One region of the Paenibacillus sp. FSL H7-0703 genome, then DNA from elsewhere that is predicted to be linked to it. Evidence: riboswitches for the same ligand, from Rfam matches in the RefSeq annotation. Region 1 holds a riboswitch; the other holds the start of a gene.
What was found. A riboswitch is a leader RNA that binds a small molecule or an ion and turns the genes downstream of it on or off. The one in region 1 is predicted to bind thiamine pyrophosphate.
Positions count from the first base shown of each region.

Region 1 (4,975 bases):
TCCCACAAAATGTACAATCTCTAGGCAATCTCCATCCTTCAGTACCGCTTCATCATGATCTTCACGGCTCAATATATGCCGATTCAGCTCCACCACTACGGTTTTCACCTTTACATCAAGCTCATGTAGCAATTGATTCACATGAGTGATTCGATTAGAAAAGGTCATGCTCTGGCCGTTAATCGTCAGCTTCATAAGCTTTTCTCCTTGAGGAGCTCAGAAGAAAAACTACTTATCCCAAGTTCTGCTGCACCAGCCCCATTAAGCATAGCTGCCATCGCACGCCCGGTAGCATCACTCAGCAGGACACCGTTGCGATAATGCCCGACTGCAGCATATACGCCCTCGACCCCAGGAACAGTGCCTATAAAAGGGTGACCTGATGCAGCCTGCGGACGTAAGCCCGCCCAAGTGCGTATAAAAGAAGCTTCACGGACGCGCGGCAGCCAGGCAGAGGCACGTGCCAGCAAGCCCTCCAAGCCTCCTACGGTCACTTGTTCGTCATATTGATGCGGAAGGCTCGTTGCCCCAATCCAAAGCTCGTTATTCTGTTTAGGCACGAGGTAAATATCATCAGCATAAATGGTGTATTCTAATGGGTGATCCTTCAAGGAGACCGCTACCGCTTCGCCCTTGACCGGATAAAGTGGATATTCAAACCCAACCTGCGCCAGTAATTTCATGCTATCCAAGCCTCCAGCAATAATGACCTGATCGCAGGAAAAAAAGCCGCTATCTGTTCGGACACCGCAAACTCGACCATCCTGTATGACCAGTTGCTCTGCCCGTGTACCAGACCATACCGTTGCTCCCAGCACCGCAGCAGCACCTGCATAAGCACGACAAAGCTGGACAGGAGCCACTTGTGTCTCCTTTGAACGATATATTGCTCCGATCGCTTGTTCATCCAAACCTGGAATTCGTCGGGCCAATTCCCTCGCATCCCACCAGATAGGACAATCATCCTCTCGCGTTTTAGCAGCTTTCCAGCGTTTTTGGCCTTCAGTTTCCGTACGGAAAGGGGTCACAAATCCTTCTGTACGGAATTCCACCGAAATACCCGACAAACGCTCCAGATCACAGACAAGCTCAGGGAATGCATCTCGACTTCTGCGAGCAAATCGTGCCAGCTCAGAGTCGGTGAACTCTTCACTTTCCGCTGCCAGCATTCCAACCGCTGCTCCTGAGGCTCCCTCACCCGGGATCAATCGTTCCAGCATGATCGTACTTCTTCCCTCCTTGGCCACATGATAAGCAATGGAACTGCCGATGACACCTCCACCTATGACCAAGCATTCAGCATGTCCTATCGCTCTTGCCTCTGTGTGTATCTTTAGCATTTGTTCCGTGTCTCCTCTCCATAAACCATTCTGCTTTCAGCTTGCCTCTACTCTCGTTTTCTCGCTACAAGCTGTGAACTACAAGATCTGCCATTCGCCTATATTCCATCGCAGCTGCAACGGGCGACTCAGCCTCCCATATACCAGACATCACCGCAATTCCGCTTGCTCCGGCCATATAAAGCTCCGGGATATGGTGCGGTTGTATGCCGCCCAGCGCGATCACCGGAATGTTCGACAGCCTGCAAATATGTTCAAGCTGAGCTAAACCCCGCGGTACAATACCGGGCTTACAATGGGTCTCATATACGTGACCATAAAGTACATAGTCTGCTCCTGCCTGCTCGGCGGTCTGTGCCTCCTCCAAGGAATGCACAGACACTCCACAGCGTGTACTCTTTGAAAGTAGGCCTTTCACATCCACAACAGGTAATCCATTAGCTGGTAGCTGGACGGTTCCAACCAAAGTAAGTAAAGCTACATCCACACGATCATTTACTACAATTTGTTGCAAAGGAACTTCCTGCTCCACCATGCTGCGAGTCAAAGAAAGCAATGCAGAGGCACCATTCTGTTTTAAACGTGCGTGTACATAATGAACATACGGACAAATCATAGCAGCCACTCGGGCGGCTTGTGCAATAGTGCCCTTTTCCATCGAAATTGCGTGTAATTCGATTTTGTCTTCACCTCACATTGGATTAAAGGATTTAAGCTTAGCAGCCACGTCTACCAGCAGTAATGAAAGGGGATTGTATGTGAATCCGTCTACGGAAGCTCGAACAACTTAAAATGAACGAAACGCAAAAAAACCACTTCCCCAAGGAAGTGGTTTAACGAACGTCCAATAATCGAACGGACCATGATATCCGTATACGTGTATCGTCCCACGCACAAACAAAATAAAGATGGTGTTGCCTTGTTTGTACGGCGCTCACTTCCCTACGCTGGCATAACCCAGATCAGGTGCAAAGGGTCCGAAATCCATTTATTCCGTCTCAGCCGCATGGGCGGCTCCCCTAGTGTGACTATTTTATTGTATAAGCTATAGATAGCTTAGCATATTTTCCTAATTCTGCAAACCCCACTTCGTGTGAAATATGCAGAACTGGATTTAACTGATTTTAGTTAACTTTACTTGACCACTCTTCCACATTCCACGTTTTGGTTACCCAATCCTCGTAAAAGTCCGGTTCGTGAGATACAAGCAATACCGTCCCTTTGTATTCCTTCAAGGCACGTTTCAGCTCATCCTTTGCTTTAACATCCAAGTGGTTGGTAGGCTCATCGAACAATACCCAGTTGCTTTCACGCATTAACAGTTTGCAAAGACGGACTTTAGCCTGTTCTCCACCACTAAGCGCAGATAGCGGACGTGTGATATGCTCATTTTTCAAACCGCAGCGCGCCAAATGCGCTCGTACTTCATGCTGGTTCAAATGCGGAAATTCATTCCACACGTCGTCAATCGGTGTAATTTTCTCTGCCTTTACTTCCTGCTCAAAATAAGCGGGCTGCAAAAAATCACCTTGATAGGTTTTTCCACTGATTGGCGGAATTTTTCCCAATATGGTTTTGAGCAATGTCGATTTACCGACACCGTTGTAGCCAACAATTGCAATTTTTTCGCCACGTTCAATCGTCATGGACATTTTAGGCAAAAGGGCATGTGTATAACCAATCTCAAAATCAATACCCTCAAATACCGTCTTTCCGCTTGCACGTGCCTCTTTGAATTGAAAGGTTGGTTTTGCGGCTTCTTCAGGCTTATCAATACGTTCGATCCGATCAAGCTGCTTTTCACGGCTCTTTGCTCGGCCTGAGGTAGAAGCACGCGCTTTATTACGCTGAATAAAATCTTCCTGTTTCTTAATAAAGTCCTGTTGCTTCTCATAAGCATCAATATGCTGAGCTTTGTTCAGATCCGCCATTTCAAGAAACTTTTCATAGTTAGCTGAATAACGGGTCATCTTGGCAAATTCAAGATGGTAAATAACATTAACGACCTGGTTCATAAACTCAGTATCATGTGAAATAAGAATAAAAGCATAGGGATAATCCTTCAAATAGCGCGTAAGCCATTCAATATGCTCTACATCCAAATAGTTGGTAGGCTCATCCAAGAGCAGGACATTCGGTTTTTCCAACAGCAACTTAGCAAGAAGCACCTTTGTCCGTTGCCCGCCACTAAGTGCAGATACATCCCGATCCAGTCCTATGGCCGACAGACCTAGTCCATTCGCCATTTCTTCAACCTTCACATCAATGAGGTAAAAATCCCCCATATCCAGTTGCTCCTGAATTTCACCCATCTGTTCCAGCAACACTTCCAACTCTTCAGGAGAAGCATCCCCCATTTTGTCAGTAATCTGCATCATTTCCTTTTCCAATTCCAACAAAGGAAGAAAAGCGTCTTTTAATACATCACGTACCGTTTTGCCCGGTGTCAGCTTGGTGTGCTGATCCAGATAACCGTAACGTACACGTGGAGTCCATTCCACTTTACCCTCATCCTTAAGCAATTTTCCAGTGAGAATGTTCATGAGTGTCGATTTACCAACACCATTAGCTCCTACCAAACCTACACGTTCCCCCGCAAGCAATCGAAAGGAAACATTTTTAAATAATGCGCGGTCCCCAAAGTTGTGGGATACATTTTCTACAGTCAATAAACTCATAAGCTGTTTTTGGCTCCTTATTGTCATCGGCGTTGCCGACTGTTCTTATTTCATATGCATTTCGTTTCTTTCAAAGCTTTATTGTAGCACATTCTGCAACCATATCGGAATATTGAAAACAGTGAATTTTAAGGTTTTTTGGTATGGATCTGCCTAAAAAAACAAAAACCACCCATGAGGGTGATTATTTTAAGCCGTTATAACATTTGTACTCAAAGTATCCCGCAGCTGCTGCAGACTTCTCATTCGTAAAACGTTCACTAGCTTTAAAGGGAGCTGGACATGAATCTCTATAAAAATACTTCATTCCAGTATCTAGTTCTATGCCACCGATAATGTCTTGCTTTCTGACGACTCTCCCACCACCAAATCCATAGTTATTGTAATACCTGTCTCCGACCGGAATGCCCTGGATAAACGCGATCAGACCCACATCATCTACCGTGTTGTACCACTCCTCTTGCGGAATGATCGGTAGTGTGAATGTATAGGATATGCCGTTACGTGCAGCTTTTTCGTTATGGACATTAATCATTCGCGCCAGGTCCTCTTGGACGCTGCCAACAATGGTGGAACGACGTATTTGTTCAAAAGTTTCTGAATTATTCAGTAAAGATATAGGAGTCTGATCCTGAAGTTCCTTTTGAAAGCCCTCCACCCACCTGTGATTCCGCGCATCGTATGCGTGTACATAATTATCCAAGGTGAACCCCACACTGTTGCCTACTGAATCAACATAGGCATATGGCTTTTTTTCGCTCCATTTGTGTCCAATAGCAGCTTGTCCATGCTCGTCTGTATAGACTTCTGAAGTGAACGCATAATAACCGTCATAATCCAGAATTACAATGACTGGTATGTAATCCAATAATGCACGTTGTGCTACTATATCCTCATCAATGCCTATATTAAGAAAAAGGGTGTGCAGGAACGTGTGCAGCGCTGCTTCTTTATCTA
Region 1 is NZ_JBBOPF010000001.1:115,355-120,329, reverse strand. It holds gene thiS (sulfur carrier protein ThiS) at 1-195, opposite strand, end outside; gene thiO (glycine oxidase ThiO) at 192-1,340, opposite strand; gene MHB46_RS00540 (thiamine phosphate synthase) at 1,405-1,998, opposite strand; TPP riboswitch at 2,263-2,371, opposite strand; gene MHB46_RS00535 (ABC-F family ATP-binding cassette domain-containing protein) at 2,465-4,018, opposite strand; gene MHB46_RS00530 (hypothetical protein) at 4,203-4,975, opposite strand, start outside.

Region 2 (4,975 bases), 4.5 Mb from region 1:
AAACGAATAGAATCCTTCCAGACATGGATGTGCGAGCCATCCCTGTCAATACATTTGACGGGTAATTGCAGCACACGAAGCTGGAGTCGCTTGGCAATAAACATCATTTCCAAATCCAACGCCAGTCCGAGCTGTTCCTTTAAATGCGGAAACATTCGCTTCACTGCAACCGAACTCATCACTTTAAGCCCAGTCTGGGAATCCACCACACCTGTGGGTAAAAAAGGACGGGAAATGACTCGCTTACCAAAGCTGACGACAGATCGCAATAAAGATCGATTCTCAGCGGTCATATCCTTGGTTCCGATCACGACATCATAATAGCCCTGCTGAACAACATTAATCATTCTGGCAATATCCTCAATAAAAAAGGAGTCATCTGCGTCCACAAATACGTAGTAATCCGCACCAATGGTCCGCATCCCTTCCAGATACGTCCCTGCCTTACGTGTATTGCGTCCCAATTCCCTTGTTTGAAGCAGCGGGCTAAGATTCTGATTAATCCGGTTTACGGACAAGTCCGTGGCTACCTCCAGCGCTTTAATCAAGGCATTCGTACCATCGTAGCTGCCATCATCAATGAGATAAATCGAACCTTCAATAATATGGCTGCGGATAAAGACCTGCAATCGTTCAGCAAAGGTTTTGACATGAACAAAACGTTGCTCTTCGTTATATACAGACAAGATAAATGCAATATGTTGGCTTTTGGTCGAATACTCGGGATAGAGCAAGCTTTGTATTTCCGAAAGCATTTCTTCGTTGTCATTGGCTTGCCAAAATAGCAGCCGCAAACGACCTACTCCGATGATTTGCACCATATGCTGATCACTGAACGGAAATGTTACATCCGTCACTAGTAACAATGGCATTTGCGGAAATTGGCAACGGATCTGATTGGCTTTCCGCACTGCCTGCCCCGGCTCCCTATAATCAATCAGGCAACAACATGCGTTCTCGTAGACTGAAGCTGCCTCCGTGTCCTCGCACTGTATAAATTGGTAAAAACAAATCACATTGGGATAATCAATAGCCCTGTCGTTATCGCTAAAAATGGCTATAGGTCCCTGCACACAAACCTCTCCTTTTCCTCCGAATAGTTCTATTTTGTTGAAAAAGAATTAAGAATGTTTGCTTATAGGGATTAAATTAATGTCCAAATGCTTCATATTTTCTTAACAAAATAGCTGACACTCCATGATATATATGGAGATAAGAGAAGAAAAACTAATTTTCATATTTGATAAAAACAGAGCACTTAGACCTGATTCATTAGAACCAAAGTCATCAGGAATGGTTAGCGAATCTAAATCGAAAGTTAGTTCATTTATATCATTAGAAAGAAACAAATATGGTTATTTTGTCATAGATAAATGCAAGAATAAAACATATTTGCACGTCCATACTATGGACAACATGTCATCTTTCGTTATGAATAGTTATGAAAATGAAGAGAAGGAAGGTCTTTCTATGGAAGCATTTTATGTCAATCGCGATGGGTCATTATCTACTCCATTACGGGGAAAGGATGTGTTGGCAAATCCCCTTTTGAACAAAGGTGTCGCTTTTACAGAAGAAGAACGCAAGGAGCTGGGTTTGGAAGGAATCCTTCCTCCAACCGTCCTTTCATTGGAGAAACAGAGCGTACGGGCATATCAGCAGTTTCTGGCACAACCCACCATGCTGCGAAAAAATGCTTCTCTCAACGACCTTCACAACCGAAATGTCGTACTCTACTACCGGCTGCTAACCGATCATTTGAGTGAAATGCTGCCCGTAGTCTACACGCCGACCGTAGGAACCGCGATTCAAGAATATAGTCACGAGTACAACCGCCCTGGAGGCATATATTTGTCGATAGATAACCCGAACGGTATTGGACAAGCATTCCATAATTCTGGTTTGAGTGGCCATGATGTGGATCTGATCGTCGTGACAGATTCCGAAAGTATTTTAGGGATTGGTGACTGGGGCGTCGGGGGGATTAACATTGCTATCGGCAAGCTTGCAGTGTATACGGCTGCGGCAGGCATTCATCCCGGGCGGGTGCTGCCAATTGTACTAGATGTAGGTACAAATAATGAAAAGCTGCTGAATGATCCACTGTACATCGGAAACCGCCATAAACGGGTTCGCGGAGAAGCCTATAACCAGTTTATTGATACTTTTATCAGCAAAACGTTAGCGCAATTCCCAAAGGCGCTTTTACATTGGGAAGACGTGGGCAGCGTAAATGCACGCCATATTATAGGAAAATACGGTCAAAGCATACTCACCTTCAACGATGATATACAAGGTACAGGAGCGGTGACCTTGGCTGCGATTCTTTCGGCGGTGGGTGTCACCAAGACTCCGCTGCGTGAACAAAAAATACTTGTTTTCGGCCCAGGGGCAGCAGGAATCGGTAATGCTGATCAAATTCGGGGTGCTATGATCGAGGACGGCCTTTCCGCAGAAGATTCCTTCAAGTCCTTTTGGGCCTTTGATTATCGCGGGCTGTTAATGGAAGATATGGAAGACGTATTGGAATATCAGAAACCGTATGTGCGCAAAAAGGATGAAGTCAGCTCATGGACCCGGTCGGGTGACGGCAAAATACCACTGCTAGAGGTCATCCGTCAGGTGAAGCCTACGATATTGATTGGAACTTCCGGTGTAGCAGGTGCCTTTTCTGAAGAGATCATCAAGGAGATGGCGAAACATGTAGAACGCCCGATCATTATGCCCATGTCCAATCCTACAAACCTTGCAGAAGCAGTACCCGAGGATTTGATCCGGTGGACCGATGGCAAAGCACTGATTGCAACCGGAAGTCCTTTTGAGCCCGTCACCTATAACGGTACGAAATTTGAGATTGGACAGGCGAACAATGCCTTTGTTTTTCCGGGACTGGGTCTGGGTGCGATTGTGGTTAAAGCCAAAAGGATTACCCCTGCGATGTTTACAGCGGCAGCAGTTGCTGTTGCCAATGGTGTAGATTCGAATACGCCTGGCGGTGCGCTACTCCCTCATATCCGAAAATTACGCGAAGTTTCGTACGCTGTTGCGATTGCGGTTGCAAAAGCCGCGATACAGGATCAGGTAGCTCAGGCGCACATTTCAGATGTGGAACAAGCTATACGAGATGCAATGTGGAAACCGGAATATGCCAAGGTCAAAGCTGTGGAAAGTGTAATTCATCACCCTCACTAAGCTCAAAACACCTAACTAGAGGAAATTTCATATTTTGCACACTATGTTTGACATAGCGTATGAACGTATGTACAGTAATAGTCAAAAGAATAGAAGTCCACTAGGGGAGCCGCTATGGCTGAGACAAGAACGTATCTTGGACCCTTTGAACCTGATCTAGTTCGTACTAGCGTAGGAAAGTGGAGCCTTCGTATATAAGGTTTCAAGCGTTTTTTTGCGTATTGGGCCTATTGTTGAAGCCGCTCCCATTTTTCCGGGGCGGCTTTTTAGCGTTGTTCCGGAATTATATTCTTACAGGACTTCTTGCTCTTCAATTTGATGGAGGTGGGGAAATTGAGTTTTACACAAGAACTCCGTCGGCAGGCGGACGGCATTTTTCAAGCGATTTTTGAGCACCCCTTTGTGAGAGGTATTGCTGAAGGAAGTTTGACAAGGGGACAGCTGATTCACTATGTAAAACAGGACTTTGAATATTTGAACGCCTACATGCGGATATACGGCATCGCAATCTCCAAATGCACCAATCGGGAGGATATGGCTGTATTAAATGAACAAATCTCTTTTATTCTCCACAGCGAGGTTCATCCGCATCAAAATTTCTGTGCTGTTGCAGGGGTGACCTATGAAGAGTTGCAGGGATATCCGCTCGCTCCGTCGGCTCATCACTATATCCGTCACATGCTGACGGTTGCCCATGAGGGTAGCCTGGGCGAGATCTTGGCTGTGCTGCTGCCATGTATGTGGACGTATGCCGAGATTGGTCGCAGGCTGCTGGATGAAGTAAAGCCGGATGAGTCTCATCCGTTCTATGAATGGATGGGCTTCTATGGAGACCAGCTTGATGATACAACACTCAAGTTCCGAGAACGTGTAGATGCTTGGGCGGAAGGCGCAACGGCTGCTGAGCGAGAGCGGATGATTGAGCATTTTATACTGAGCTGCCAGCTGGAATATAAGTTCTGGGATATGGCTTATAGGCAGGAAGAATGGCCGGTCCATATGCAGGCAGCGGTCTTGGAATAGTCAGCCTGGCGATTCGATGCGTGAAGTACGGTTAATGCCCTGTTGGACCACTAACTATAGAGAGGATAAACATTATGAGTACATGGGAAAAAAGTTATTCGGATCTCCTGACGAAGGTACAAAACAGCAAACCCCTCGTTCACAATATGACCAATGTGGTAGTCACCAACTTTACGGCCAACGGCCTGTATGCATTGGGCGCCTCCCCGGTGATGGCCTATGCACCCGAGGAAGTAGCAGACATGGCAAAAATAGCGGGAGCCGTCGTATTAAACATCGGTACACTGAACCGCGAACTGGTGGATGCCATGATCATTGCTGGACAATCGGCGAATGCACACGGTGTTCCGGTGCTGCTAGATCCGGTCGGTGCGGGAGCAACGAGCTTTAGAACTGAATCGGCACTGCGAATCCTGAGTGAAGTCAAAATCTCATTGGTGCGAGGCAATGCAGCCGAAGTCGCACATCTTGTTGGAGAAGCGCGTGAGATTAAAGGCGTAGATGCCGGTGACAGTGCTGACAGCGACCATGTCGATCTGGCAATTCGGGCTGCTCGAACGCTCAATACGATGGTTGTCATTACTGGAAAAGAGGACGTCATCACCGATGGGGCCGAAGCACGAATGATTAGCGGCGGAGACGCGCTCCTCACGAAGGTAACCGGAGCAGGCTGTCTGCTGACCTCTGTGTTAGGTGCCTTTGCAGCTGTTGAACCCAACCTGCTGCTCGCAGGTACAGCAGGTTTGGCATTTTACGGTGC
Region 2 is NZ_JBBOPF010000001.1:4,608,100-4,613,074, reverse strand. It holds gene MHB46_RS20635 (glycosyltransferase) at 1-1,073, opposite strand, end outside; gene MHB46_RS20630 (NAD-dependent malic enzyme) at 1,471-3,192, shown strand; TPP riboswitch at 3,285-3,387, shown strand; gene tenA (thiaminase II) at 3,526-4,215, shown strand; gene thiM (hydroxyethylthiazole kinase) at 4,290-4,975, shown strand, end outside.
Region 2: linked by a shared signal. The riboswitch ahead of tenA (thiaminase II) and the one ahead of MHB46_RS00540 (thiamine phosphate synthase) in region 1 are both predicted to bind thiamine pyrophosphate.